Linked DNA regions of Methylococcus capsulatus. The protein of the gene in region 2 interacts with the protein of the main gene of each other region in a pairwise test. Links are inferred from orthologs where the notes say so. Each region holds a gene or a part of one and is shown on either strand. Other genes may lie near its edges.

Evidence for each region.
Region 1: the proteins of N4J17_RS03275 (region 2) and ndk interact in binary tests that used the Escherichia coli proteins (3 or more experiments, as listed by UniProt). The link is inferred for Methylococcus capsulatus from one-to-one orthologs.

What each region holds. Positions count from the first base shown.
Region 1 is NZ_CP104311.1:809,689-815,000, reverse strand. Bases 724-3,714 are described here. They hold ndk (nucleoside-diphosphate kinase), read right to left. Parts: upstream 2,440-3,714; coding sequence 2,008-2,439; downstream 724-2,007. Other genes in these bases: N4J17_RS03850 (cysteine desulfurase family protein), read right to left, coding at 2,942-3,714; N4J17_RS03855 (HesB/IscA family protein), read right to left, coding at 2,587-2,910; rlmN (23S rRNA (adenine(2503)-C(2))-methyltransferase RlmN), read right to left, coding at 933-2,033; pilW (type IV pilus biogenesis/stability protein PilW), read right to left, coding at 724-912. In the rest of the region: hisS (histidine--tRNA ligase), read right to left, coding at 1-129; more of pilW, read right to left, coding at 163-723; more of N4J17_RS03850, read right to left, coding at 3,715-4,063; Fe-S cluster assembly transcriptional regulator IscR, read right to left, coding at 4,060-4,548; N4J17_RS03840 (hypothetical protein), read left to right, coding at 4,825-5,312. UniProt on the Escherichia coli protein: Major role in the synthesis of nucleoside triphosphates other than ATP. The ATP gamma phosphate is transferred to the NDP beta phosphate via a ping-pong mechanism, using a phosphorylated active-site intermediate.
Region 2 is NZ_CP104311.1:702,897-710,674, reverse strand. The notes cover bases 4,242-6,997. They hold N4J17_RS03275 (5-formyltetrahydrofolate cyclo-ligase), read right to left. Parts: upstream 6,043-6,997; coding sequence 5,440-6,042; downstream 4,242-5,439. Other genes in these bases: N4J17_RS03260 (UPF0149 family protein), read left to right, coding at 6,701-6,997; N4J17_RS03265 (cell division protein ZapA), read right to left, coding at 6,313-6,606; N4J17_RS03280 (response regulator transcription factor), read right to left, coding at 4,699-5,352; N4J17_RS03285 (DUF2934 domain-containing protein), read left to right, coding at 4,464-4,694; N4J17_RS03290 (NAD(P)/FAD-dependent oxidoreductase), read left to right, coding at 4,242-4,411. Outside these bases: N4J17_RS03320 (phosphomannomutase/phosphoglucomutase), read left to right, coding at 1-108; argB (acetylglutamate kinase), read left to right, coding at 133-1,035; fae (formaldehyde-activating enzyme), read left to right, coding at 1,257-1,775; N4J17_RS03305 (DUF1269 domain-containing protein), read left to right, coding at 1,788-2,294; N4J17_RS03300 (hypothetical protein), read left to right, coding at 2,331-2,774; N4J17_RS03295 (hypothetical protein), read left to right, coding at 2,796-3,200; more of N4J17_RS03290, read left to right, coding at 3,233-4,241; more of N4J17_RS03260, read left to right, coding at 6,998-7,270; pepP (Xaa-Pro aminopeptidase), read left to right, coding at 7,279-7,778. UniProt on the Escherichia coli protein: Involved in the removal of 5-formyltetrahydrofolate.

The DNA.
Region 1 (5,312 bases), 110 kb from region 2 along the record:
CAGGCGGATCTCGCGGTAGCCATAGCTAGCCATGACGCTGCGGATCTGGTGTTCGACCTGCTGCCAGCGCGGCGTCATGTCCGGCAGGATGTCGTGCATGCCACGGACGGCTTGGATTTTTTCGCTCATGGGGTCGATCTGTCTAGCGATGGGCAAGCGCGGTCACGGTTTCCCGAACAGGCGCCGCGCCTGCACGGCTTCGCCCGAATCCGGAAACTCCGCCCAGATCCGGTCGGCTAGTCGCCGGGCCTCGGTGGCATCGCCCAGGGCCAGTTCGGTCTGGACGCCGAGCCAGAGGGTCTCCGGCGTGTCTGCGGCGACGGTCTGGTAACGTTGCAGGAAGGCGCGGGTGGACAGGTATTGCCGTGCTTCCAGACTGACATGGGCCATTTCCAGCAGCGCCGGTGGGTAGCCGGGGTTCTTCTCCAGCGCCCGGCGCAGATACGGCTCGGCTTCCGCGGTCCGGCCTGCACGGCGCAGGCAGGTCCCGGCATTGGAGAAGGGAATCCAGGGTTGCGGGTAGAGGGGGGTCGAATAGGCGGCTTCGAACTTGGCCAAGGCTTCCTGGGTGTGTCCGGTATGGCAGAGGAAACGTCCGTAATTGTTGAAGGCGCTGTAATTTTCCGGGTTCAATGCCAGGGCTTCGCGGAAATGCTGGTCGGCTTGCGCGGTCTGGCCCAGCTTTTCGTAAAGAATGGCCAGTGCGTCGTGCGCATCGCTGTTGGCCGGGTTCAGCTCCACCGCATGCTTCAAGTCGGCCAGAGCCGCTTCCAGGGCTCCCAGCGCCATGTAGCGGACGCCTTTCTGGACATAGACGTCCGCAGTGCTGAGCTCGCCGTAGGGGTCGTTGGCCGCGTGCGGCTTTTGCTCTGGCGTAGTGCAGGCGGCAATGGTTCCCAGCAGTGCAGTCAAAGGCAGCCATCCTCTCATCATCAATGCGCGGCGTGCAGACGGAACTGGCGCCGGCTGCGGTCGTTGACCTTGCCTACCAGTTGGCCACAGGCGGCGTCGATGTCACGGCCCCGGGTCTTGCGGGTGGTGGTGATGAGTCCGGCATCCTGGAGAATCTGGGCGAAGCGGGCGATGGTCTCGGGGCGCGAGCAGCGGTAAGCCGAGTTCGGGAAGGGGTTGAACGGGATCAGGTTGACCTTGGACGGCACATGGCTCAGCAGCCGGATCAGGGCGCGGGCATGTTCGGGCTGGTCGTTCACCCCCTCCAGCATCACGTATTCGAAAGTGATTTTGCGGCGGTTTTCCGTGCCGACATAGCGTTTACAGGCGGCCAACAAATCCCTGATGGGGTACTTGCGGTTGATCGGGACCAGTTCGTTGCGCAGGGTGTCGTCGGGAGCGTGCAGCGACACCGCCAGGCTGATGTCGCTGACCTCGGCCAGCCGGTCCAGCGCCGGTACGATGCCGGAGGTGCTGAGCGTGACCCGCCGTTTCGACAGGCCGTAAGCGAAGTCGTCCATCATCAACCGGGTTGCGGCGACCACGTTGCCGAAGTTGAGCAGCGGCTCGCCCATGCCCATCAGCACCACGTTGCTGATGCGTTGTTCTTCGCCGAGTCGGTGCTGCGCCACCCAGAGTTGGCCGATGATCTCGGATGTCGTCAGGTTGCGGTTGAATCCCTGACGGGCGGTGGAACAGAACGAGCATTCGAGCGAGCAGCCCACCTGTGAGGAGACGCACAGGGTGTTGCGTCCCTCATCGGGGATAAGCACGGTCTCGACCCGGTTGACGGCGTCCACCTGCAGCACCCATTTGCGGGTGCCGTCAGCCGAGCGCTGCTCGAGCACGAGTTCGGGCGGCCGGATCTCGCTCACGGCTTCCAACCGGCTGCGCAGCGCTTTGCTCAGATTGGTCATCAGGCCGAAGTCGGTGACGCCGCGCTGATGGATCCATTGCAGCAGCTGCGAGGCGCGGAACGGCTTTTCGCCGATGCGGACGAAGAAGGCTTCCATGCCTTCCCGGTCCAGATCGAGCAGATTGACGCGGGTTTCCGCGTCAGCGGGTACGGGGGCGGATTTCATCGCTCTTGAAGAAATAGGCGATCTCCTGGGCCGCCGTTTCCGGACCATCGGAGCCGTGCACCGCATTCTCGTCGATACTGACGGCGAAGTCGGCGCGGATGGTGCCGGGGGCGGCATCCCTGGGATTGGTGGCACCCATCAGTTCGCGGTTCTTGGCGATGGCGTTCTCGCCTTCCAGCACCTGGATCATGACTGGGCCACTGATCATGAACGATACCAAGTCATTGAAGAACGGGCGTTCCCGGTGTACAGCATAGAAGCCTTCGGCCTGTTCACGGGAGAGCTGGGTCATCTTCGCGGCCACGATCCTGAGGCCGGCCTTTTCGAAGCGGGAATAAATCTCGCCGATGACGTTCTTGGCGACCGCGTCCGGCTTGATGATGGAAAGGGTGCGTTCTACCGCCATGGAATCTCCTTGCGTTTTAGAGTGGATTGAAATCGCACGGGGGCTGGCCCCATCCATTCGGGGCGATACCGCCCGGATGGAAAAAATCCATTGATTCTACCGGATTTTTGTAATGTTTTGGAGTATCGCGCCTCGGCCGGAGCGGCTTTAGACCGCGAAGCTTTCACCGCAGCCGCAACTCGCGGTGGCCTTGGGATTGTGGAAGCGGAAGGCTTCGTTCAGTCCTTCCCGGGCGTAGTCGATTTCGACGCCATCGAGGTAAGTCAGGTCAGCGGTTTTGACCACGACCTTGACGCCGTGCTGTTCGAATACCGCGTCGTCTGCGGCGATTTCGTCGGCGTAATCCACGACGTAGGCGTAGCCCGAGCATCCTGCCTGCCGGATGCCCAGGCGCAGTCCCAGCCCGCGTCCGCGGCGCCGGAGTTGCCTGGCTATCTGTGCGGCGGCATTTTCGGTCACTGTCACAGCCATGATGATGTCCTCAAGATGTAAGCGTGAAATGTCAACATTGCGTTCCTGTTTCGAGGATTCGACCGAGCGCGGCCAGCAGTTGTTCCACCTCGGTTTCGGTGTTGTCCTTGCCGAGACTGATCCGCACCGCTCCCGTGGCCAGGGCCGGATCGACACCCATGGCGAGCAGCACCGGGCTGGGTTCACGCGCTCCGCTGGCGCAGGCTGAACCGCTGGAAACCGCGATGCCGTGCCGGTCCAGCAGCATGACGAGGGTCTCGCCGTCATAGCCGGCCACGGCGAACTGTAATGTATTGGGGAGCCGCTCCGCGGTGCGGGCGAAGACCGTCGTGCGGGGGAGTTCTTCGATGCCCTGTTCCAGGCGGTTGCGCAGCCGGCGCAGCCGCTGGCTGCGCTCTTCCAGTTCGGTGGCGGCAAGCTCGGCGGCTTTGCCGAAACCGACGATCGCGGCGACGTTCTCGGTGCCGCCGCGCAGGCCCTTTTCCTGTTCACCGCCATGGATGAGCGGTGTCAGCGGGACTGAAGCGTCGGCAATCAATGCGCCCGCTCCCTTGGGGCCGCCGATCTTGTGTCCCGACAAGGACATCAGGTGAGCGCCGGTCCCGGCGAAGCTCAAAGGAATTTTTCCCGCTGCCTGGACCGCATCGCAATGGAGCCAGGTACCCGTGGCCAAAGTGGCGATGCGGCGGACGTCCTGGATCACTCCGGTCTCGTTGTTGGCCAGCATCACCGAGACGATGTCTGGCGGGTTTTCCGCAATGGCGTCGAGGGTGGCATCCTCGATCAGCCCCTGCGCGTCCACCGCCAGGGTGCGACAGTCCCAGCCGTACCTGGCGAGGAACCGTGTGGGTTCGGCGACGGAGGGGTGTTCGGTGGCGCCAATACGGATGCGGCCGGGTTTCAGGCTCCAGGCCAGTCCTTTGATGGCGAGGTTGTTGGCTTCGCTGCCGCCGCTGGTGAACAAGACCTGGCTGGGCGCTGCGCCGGCCAGCGCGGCAACCTGGGCGCGGGCGGTTTCCACGGCGTCGCGGGCGATACGGCCGGGGCGGTGCAGACTGGAGGGATTGCCGTGGCAGGATTTCAGGTAGGGCAGCATGGCCTCCAGCACCCGCTCGTCCAGCGGGGTGGTGGCGTTGTGATCGAAGTAGATCATCCGGTCTTGGCCGGCTCCTGTCCCATGAGCAGTTCGGCGCGCCGCAGGCTCTGGCGGTCCTGCCGTTCGGCGACCTGCCGAACCGGCTGGCGGTTCAGTACTTCACCGAGGCTGATGGATGCGAGGTACTCACGAATCTGTTCACTCAGACCCATCCAAAGATCGTGAGTGAGACAGGGTTGGTTGTTCTGACAGTTGGCCTTGCCGCCACAACGGGTGGAATCGATCGGCTCGTCCACGGCGGCGATGATTTCGGCGATATTGATCTCGTTCGCGCCGCGGCTCAGCTGGTAGCCGCCACCGGGGCCGCGGACGCCTTCCACCATGCCGGCCCGGCGCAGGCGGGCGAACAGTTGTTCGAGATAGGATAAGGATATATTCTGCCGCTTGGCGATATCGGTCAGTGTGACCGGATTCGTTTCGCTGTGATACGCGAGATCCAGCATGGCGGTGACCGCATAGCGGCCCTTCGTCGTCAGTCGCACGACATTTTTCCTCCCCAGTTGACGAAATTTCAGGATTCAGCCGATCAAGCGACGGTGGCCAGATATGCCCGAGCGATTTAGTAAATTATTCTGTGGCTTTTCCGTGTTCAATTCAACCGATCCGGGTGTCGGCTCGAAAGTTTTTTCTGCTGGACGGCTCGGTGGCTCCGGAACGCTTCGATCCTGCGGCGGGGCATGTCGGCATAGACAGTCCCAGCCGTTAATCGGACAATCAGACGCGGGGATTACAAAGTGAGGGACGCGGAGTAAACGCAAATGGCCGATCATCACCACGCATCCGAGCTGGAGCACGGCACCGCCGGCAGGAAGGCGGCCGCGGTTGTGTTCATCGTCGGTATCACGGCGCTGATCGTTGCGCTGGATCGGTTTGGCGTGTTTGGTCCCGGCCACGAGGGTGGTGAGGAGCAGGCTGAACCGACGCCGCGGACGGCGGAGCAGCTGGGTCGCCCTTTGCTGGAGCCTTCGGTTCCACAGAACGAACAAGCGCCGGCGGCTGGCGAAGGGAATGAAGCCCCGGGTCCTCTTTCCGTCACTGGCAACTATTCCGGCAGTGAAATCCGTACCGCCGGTTACAGCGAAGGCATGAGTTTTTCGCTGGAGATGTCCCTGGACCAGCGCGGCTACGCGGTCTACGGGAACTATTCCAACAGCGCCGGTGACGCGGGGAATCTGAAGGGTTCGGTGGAGGGAGAGGCTTTTTCCGGCCGCACGGAATCGCTGATGCTGCCCGGCAATTTCTGCGA
Region 2 (7,778 bases):
CTGGTGATCCGCTTCGAAGCCGACACCGCCGAAGGGCTGGCCCGAATCCAACAGCGCTTCCGATCGCTGCTGCTGAAGGTGCGGCCCGGGCTCGAACTGCCTTTCTAGACACGTTGACGCCTTGATTTGCCCATGAAACAACAAGAACCCCTAGAAACCTCCTTCGCCAATCGGATCGCCCATGTCCTGACCGAAGCCTTGCCGTATATCCGGCGCTTCAAGGGCAAGACCATCGTCGTCAAATACGGCGGCAATGCCATGATCGACGAGCGCCTGAAGAACAGCTTCGCCCGCGATGTCGTGCTGCTGAAGCTGGTCGGCATCAACCCGGTAGTGGTGCACGGCGGGGGGCCGCAGATCGGCAATCTGTTGCAGCGTCTGGGGAAAACCAGTGAATTCGTGCAAGGTATGCGGGTCACCGACGCCGAAACCATGGACGTGGTGGAAATGGTGCTGGGTGGCCTGGTCAATAAGGAAATCGTCAACCTCATCAACCGCCAGGGCGGTGCCGCCGTGGGCTTGAGCGGCAAAGACGGCGACCTGATCCGGGCGCGCAAGATCAGCATGTCCCAGCTGCAGTCCACCGCCCCGGAAATCATCGATCTCGGCCATGTCGGTGAAGTCGCCAGCATCGATCCGGCGGTGGTGGATATGCTGGTCCACAGCGACTTCATCCCGGTGATCGCTCCCATCGGCGTCGGCGAAGACGGTTGTTCCTACAACATTAATGCCGATTTGGTCGCCGGCAAGATGGCCGAAGTGCTCAAGGCGGAGAAGCTGATCCTCCTGACCAACACCCAGGGTATCCTGGCCAAGGACGGGACTCTTCTGACCGGCCTGTCGCTCAGGGAGGTCGATGCCCTGATCGAGGACGGTACCATCAGCGGTGGCATGATTCCCAAGGTCCGCTGTGCAATGGATGCGCTTCGCGGCGGCGTCAATAGCGCCCATATCATCGACGGCCGCGTCGACCACGCCGTGCTGCTGGAGCTGTTCACCGACCAGGGCATCGGCACCTTGCTGGTGCGGCGTTGAGCGGCGGCCTTCGACGTCGGTGCAGACCAGCCCGCCGGCGCCGCAGCGCCGCATCCGGGCAGGCCATGCGCCGCGGCCTACGTAGAACTACTTAGGTAGCGGCTCGTATTGGCGCCGGGATGGTGTCGGGGTTAAAAGCGATAAAGAGGACTGACGGCTGATGCCGCGGCTCGTCGGGCCCAAGGTCAGTCCCCCCGGCAGACATACAGGAGAAACCGAAGATGAACGGTGTGAAGATTGATCGGGTCCTGGTGGGTGAGGCTCTGGTCGGCGAGGGCAACGAACTGGCGCATATCGATCTCATTATGGGACCACGCGGCAGTGCCGCGGAAGTTGCATTCTGCACCGCCCTCACCAATCAGAAGCGCGGTGACAACGCCCTGCTCGCTCTGGTTGCGCCCAATCTGATGGCGAAGCCCGCCACCGTCATGTTCAACAAGGTGGAAATCAAGAACGAAAAGCAAGCGACTCAAATGTTCGGGCCGGCGGAGCGCGGTGTTGCCAAGGCAGTGGTGGATTCGGTCAAGGAAGGTGTCATCCCGAAGGCCGAGGCCGACCAGGTATTCATTTGCGTGGGCGTGTTCATCCATTGGGACGCCAAGGACAACGCCAAAATCCAGGACTGGAACTACCAGGCGACCAAGCTGGCGATCGCCCGGGCGGTGGAAGGCAAGCCGGGCATCGACGAGGTCATCGCGCAGGAGGACGTCGTTCACCATCCCCTTGCGGCCCATGACTGACGAAGGGTCGCCATGAAGCGCATCTATTTCCTGGTCCCGTCCGTGGAGTTGGCGCGCAAGATCGTCGATGAACTGCTTCTTGCTCGGATCGAAGAGCGGCACATTCACATTCTGGCCAGGGCTGGAACGCCCTTGGGCAATCTTCCCGAAGCCTCCTTGTTTCAAAAGAGCGACTTCATCCCCGCGACGGAGCGCGGCTTGGCCATCGGGGGTATCACCGGTACCCTGGCAGGACTGATCGCAGTCGCCCTGCCGACCGGTATGGTACTCGGCGGTGGAGCGGTGCTTGCCATCGCTTTGGCCGGTGCCGGCATCGGCTCCTGGCTGTCCGGCATGATAGGACTGGACGTCGAGAATTCCCGGCTCAAGAATTATCAAAGCGCGGTAGAAAAAGGTGAGCTTCTGCTCATGGTGGACGTGCCGCGCGAGCAGGTGGAAGAGATTCATCAACGGGTTCAGAAACATCATCCGGAAGCCGAATTCGAGGGCACCGAGCCGACGATTCCGGCATTCCCCTGAAACGGCTGGCCGGCATTCCGGCGGCAAGGAGGACATATGAAGAAAGTGACATCGGTCATGCCTGTCGGGCTGGTAGTGTGCGTGGGGGCGTTGGTGGGCTCCATGGCTCAGGCGGCATCCCGTTCCGGCGACTGCTGGGTGGACATTTACAGGGGGCCGGACTATACAGGGGCCAAGGTCAGAGTGTTCGGGCCGGTGGAGATGGCAAGCCTGAAGGATCTCGAGGGTGCCGACTGGAACGACGTGATCGAAAGTCTGGAGGTTGGTCCGGCGGCGGAGGTGAGTGTCTACGGGAACGAAAACTTCGCTCTTCCCTCCGGACCGGTTTACCATGAACAGGAAATCCGGAGCTGGGGCGGCAAGGACGAGAATTATCGCAGCCAGGTTGCGACTTTTACCGCCGGGCACAAGGTGCATCACCTCGGTGAGTACGGTCTCCATGACCAGGTCAGCGCCCTGAAGGTCCGCTGCACGAATTAGCCTCTCCAGTCTGTCGAAGACATGAACACCAGACCTATCGCTCCTGCCGATTGGGTCGGGTTCTGCGAGGCGTTCAGCCGGCAGCACCGCGGGTGGTTGGTGACAACCAGTATCAGGGACAAACCGGCGGCAGCGGAGCGTGATGTGGCCGAGGTCGCGGAGGAGCGTTGCATCGTGCGCGACGTGCGATTCCGGAGCTTGTGCTTCGAGCCGAAGGACGGCAGCCTGTCGCTGTTACTGGGGGAAGGAGCGTTGCAGATCACTCAATCGATCGCGGAAGTGGCGGCGATCGGTGTGCTGGAGGCCGGGGAAGGCATCCATGCGGGCCTGCGTATCGACAGCGCCGGCCATGGCGCGATGATACTGAGGTTCCGCGCGCCGGCTTCGCCGGATAGCCTCGATGGACTTTTTGCACCTTGGTTCTGACTTTTTTCGGCTGCGGAGGAAGGAGACCGGCCATGCACAGCTACAAATACCTGGTCGTCGGCGGCGGAATGACGGCGGATGCGGCGATCCGGGGCATCCGCGAGCTCGATCCGCAGGGCTCGATCGGTCTCATTGGCGCGGAACCGCATTTTCCCTATAAGCGTCCCCTGCTGTCCAAGGGGCTCTGGCTCGGCAAGTCCTTCGACCAACTGTGGTATGGCACCGAAACCTGTGGGGTCAGTGCATTTCTGGGTCGGACTGTGACCCAAGTCGACCTGGCCGGAAAATCTGTGGCCGACGACGAAGGCACGGTTTACCGGTTCGAGAAGCTGCTGCTGGCGACCGGCGGCCGGCCGCGTCGATTCTCGTTCGGAAGCGAGGATATCCTGTATTTCCGTACCATCGACGATTATCTCCGGCTGCGAACACTGACCGAGAAGCGGCGGAAGTTCGCCATCATCGGTGGCGGCTTCATCGGTTCGGAGATTGCGGCCGCCCTGGCGTCGATCGGCAAGGATGTCGTGATGATCTTCCCGGAAGCATGCATTGGCGGCCGAGTGTTTCCGGCTGACCTTTGCCAGTTTCTCAATGACTATTACCGGGACCAGGGTGTCGAGCTACTGAGCGGCCGGGCGGTCACCGGTCTGGTTCGGGAGGGCGATGAGATCCGGCTTGCGCTCGGGGAGACCGGTGAAGAAGTCCTCGTGGTGGACGGCGTCGTCGCCGGCATCGGGATCGAGCCCGAGACTCGGCTAGCCGAAGCGGCCGGGCTCCCAGTGGAGCATGGCATCATCGTGAACGAATTTCTGCAGACGGGCCACGCCGACGTCTATGCCGCCGGCGATGTTGCGTCTTTTTACAGCCCGGTGCTGGGGCGCCGGATGCACGTGGAGCACGAGGACAACGCCCGCACCATGGGACGGCTGGCCGGGCGCAACATGGCCGGTGAGGCGACACCCTACCGGCATCTTCCCTATTTTTATTCCGATCTGTTCGACCTCGGCTACGAAGCAGTAGGGGAGCTGGATTCGAGGCTGGAGACCGTGGAAGACTGGTCCGAGCCTTATCACAAAGGGGTGGTCTACTACCTGGATCAGGGGCGGGTGCGTGGCGTACTGCTATGGAACGTCTGGGATCGGGTGGAGGCCGCTCGTGCCCTGATTGAGGAGCCCGGCCCTTGGGGGCCGGGAGAACTGGCCGGAAGGCTGTGACAAGGAGGAAGCGAGGAGGAAATTTTTTCTGACCCTGAAGAGGTGAGCTATCATGGCAGCAACCGTATTATCGCGACCCATCAAACCCGTTTCCTGCGAGGAGCCGGAGACCGTGCCGCCGCCGCCCGATCCCGACATGATGCATGCGCTGATCGCGGAGGCAGCGTATTTGCGGGCCGAAAAGCGCGGTTTCGTAGGAGGCAGCGAGCTGGAAGACTGGCTGGAGGCCGAGAAGGAAGTGCTGGCGATGCAGGAGAAGCTTTCGATTCCGACACCCGACTGAGGGCTTAATCGGTTTCGAGCAGGAGAGCTATCCGCACCAGGTCAGCCAGAGTTTCGGCGTGCATTTTCCTCATCACGTTGGCACGGTAGATTTCGACGGTACGATGGCTGATGCCGAGGGATTTGGCTGTGTCTTTGGCCGAATAGCCCTTGACGGTGCAATGCAGCACCTCCTTCTCCCGCTTGCTGAGGCGGGCATACTGCGATGCGGCTTCCGCCTGTCGACGCCTGTGTTCGCAGGTCCTCAAGTCCAGCGCAATGGCTTGCTTGAGGCGGCTCAAGAGGCACGTATTTTCCAACGGCTTTTCGATGAAATCGAAAGCCCCGCTCCGGAAGGCCTCCGCCACAGCCGGTACGTCGCTGTTCCCGCTGATGAAAATAAACGGTAGACGTATACCTTTTTCTCTCAATGCAGTTTGCAGTTCCAGGCCCGAGATGCCGGAAAGCTGCGGGTCCAGGACGATGCAGCCCCGGGTGTCGGACGTGCAGTAATCCAGAAAGTCCTGCCCGGTGGCGAAGCAACGCGCCGGCAGACCTTCGGATTCGACCAGGATTTTCAGTGCATCGCGCACCGTCGCATGGTCATCGACGATATGGACCAGGACTTCCATCCTGCCGTCGTGCAAAGAGCTGTTGCGGATGTTCGGGCGGGTAGACATAGACAGCGCTCCATGAGGGTCGGCAATGATCGATCGGCCTGCCGCATAGGAAAAATACTCCGCCTTCCGGCAATTTTCCAGCATGGCTCAAAGGGAAGTGGGCGGATGCCCAGGGAAGCGGTAGATGCCCGCTTCGGTGACTGCGGCATCGAGCGGGACGTCCCAGGGTTGGGCCTCCAGCCGCTCGACCTTCTGGCCTTCGAAAGCGAGGCCGATCAGGCGTGGGGCGGCGGGGGTGGGTTTATCGAGGCGGAATGCGAAGGTGCGGTCGTAGTATCCGCCGCCCATGCCAAGGCGGTGACCTCGCGGATCGAACGCCACCAGGGGCACGAACACGAGATCGAGCTCCTTGGCGTCAGTGACCGTCTCGCCGTCGATAGGGGGTTCGGGAATGCCGTAGCGGTTGGGATGCAATGCCGCCGGGCCGGCACAGGGGCCGAACCAGAGCATGCCTTGCCGCAGAATCGGGAGGAAAGCGGTGCGGCCGCGCTCGCGGAGATACTTGAACAGCGCCGTCGTATCGACTTCGCCATCATTGGGCAAATAGGCTGCTATCCGGGCAGCGCTGTCGAGCCAGCCCGAGCCGATGCAATGGCCGGCTATCAATAGGCTGTTACGGTGGACATCGGCAGGAGACTGGGCACGTCGCCACTCACGGATGCGGGTCCGGATATCGGCAGGCGTGGTCATGGAAGTCGGGCAGTCAAGAGTATTCCCCGTTTGCGCCGTAGCATGCTTTCGCCCTTGAACCAAACGGTTCAGGTGGGACCAGAGGATGCCGAATCAGGCTTTCCGCCCGGAGCGGACTTGCGCACATCGAACACCCGGAAGTCCCGGGGTTTTAGATTAGGCTCAAAGAGTAACCCAGCATGCTTCGAGCGTTACAGGGAATACTGGCGGCTATCTTACCCGAATAAATGGCGCAGGTGAGAGACTTGACGCGCCAGAAAAAGCTCGTTCTCACTCGTGCCAGCCGCCGCCCGGGCCGAGTGAACTCAATGCCTGCTGACTGGCGAGGCTCTGGTTCAACAGACGGATTTCATGCTGGGCCTGGATCAGTTCGTGGGCGATGTTCAGGGCCGCCATGATCGCGATGCGCTCGCTGCCGATCACCCGGCCGGTTTCGCGGATCTTGCGCATTCTCTCATCGAGGAAACGGGCGGCGATCAGCAGATCGTGCTGCTCATCTTCGGCGCAGCCGATGGGATATTCCTTGCCGAGAAGCTGCACTTTGATGGGGCGATGTTCGCTCATGGCGGGTATTTCCTGGAGCTGGGGAGAAATTTGAAGGTTGCGGGAAAACCGGCCGGCCTTGGGTACCGGCCTTGGCCCAAGGGATGGTAGCATAATGAAACATTCACAAGTTCGACAAGTCACCTCCATGCACGAGAGCCCCTCCTACGACGAGATGCAGGCGATATTCGTCAATCATCACGTTCCTGCCAGCGCCGCCGAAGCCCACGGCACGTTGGCAGGACTGTTGTGCGTCGATGGACGGCTCGATTGCGGGCAGTGGCTGAGTACCCTGTTCGGCGAGAACCAGGAGGGGCTGGATGCGGATGAGCGGGCGTTCTGCGAAACCTTGTGCAAACGGACGCGCGAGCAGCTGGACGCTTTCGACTTCAGCTTCGAACTGTGCCTGCCGGACGATGACCATCCGATGCCCGACCGCGCCCGTGCCCTCGGTGAATGGTGCCAGGGATTCCTCTACGGTCTGGGCTACAAGCTCGGCGGCAGCGACTGGCCCGGTGAATGCACCGAGGTGCTCGACGATATCCTCCAGTTATCCCGTCTCGACGCGGAGCATGCGGATGAAACCGACGAAGAGGCCTATGCCGAGCTGACCGAATTCGTGCGGGCCGGGGTCCAACTCGTCCGCAGCGAGTTCGAACAGAATGCCTCGCCCCAGCTTCACTGAAGCGCCCGATGTTGCCTTTGTCCGAATTCCAACAGCGCCGCAGCCGTCTGCTCAAGCGCATGAAAAAACGGAGTGTTGCCCTGATCGCTGGCGCGCCCGCTGCGGTGCGCAACCGGGACGTGGAGTTCCCGTACCGCCAGGACAGCGATTTCGCCTATCTCACCGGCTTTGCCGAGCCCGAGTCGCTTGCGGTATTCGTTCCGGGCCGAAAAGAGGGCGAATTCGTGCTGTTCTGCCGTGAATTCGACGCCAAGATGGCGGTCTGGGTGGGGCGCAGCGCTGGGCTGGAGGGCGCCCGCGAGGTGTTCGGAGCGGACGAAGCCTATCCGATCGCCGAGCTCGACGCAGTACTGCCGGGCCTTTTGGAAAACCACGAAACGGTATATTACCCGATCGGGCATCAGTCCGAATTCGACGCCCAGGTGATGCGGGCGATCAACCACATCCGCAGCCGGGCGCGCAGCGGCGTCGGCGTGCCGGAGCAGTTCGTCTCCCTCGACAAGCTCCT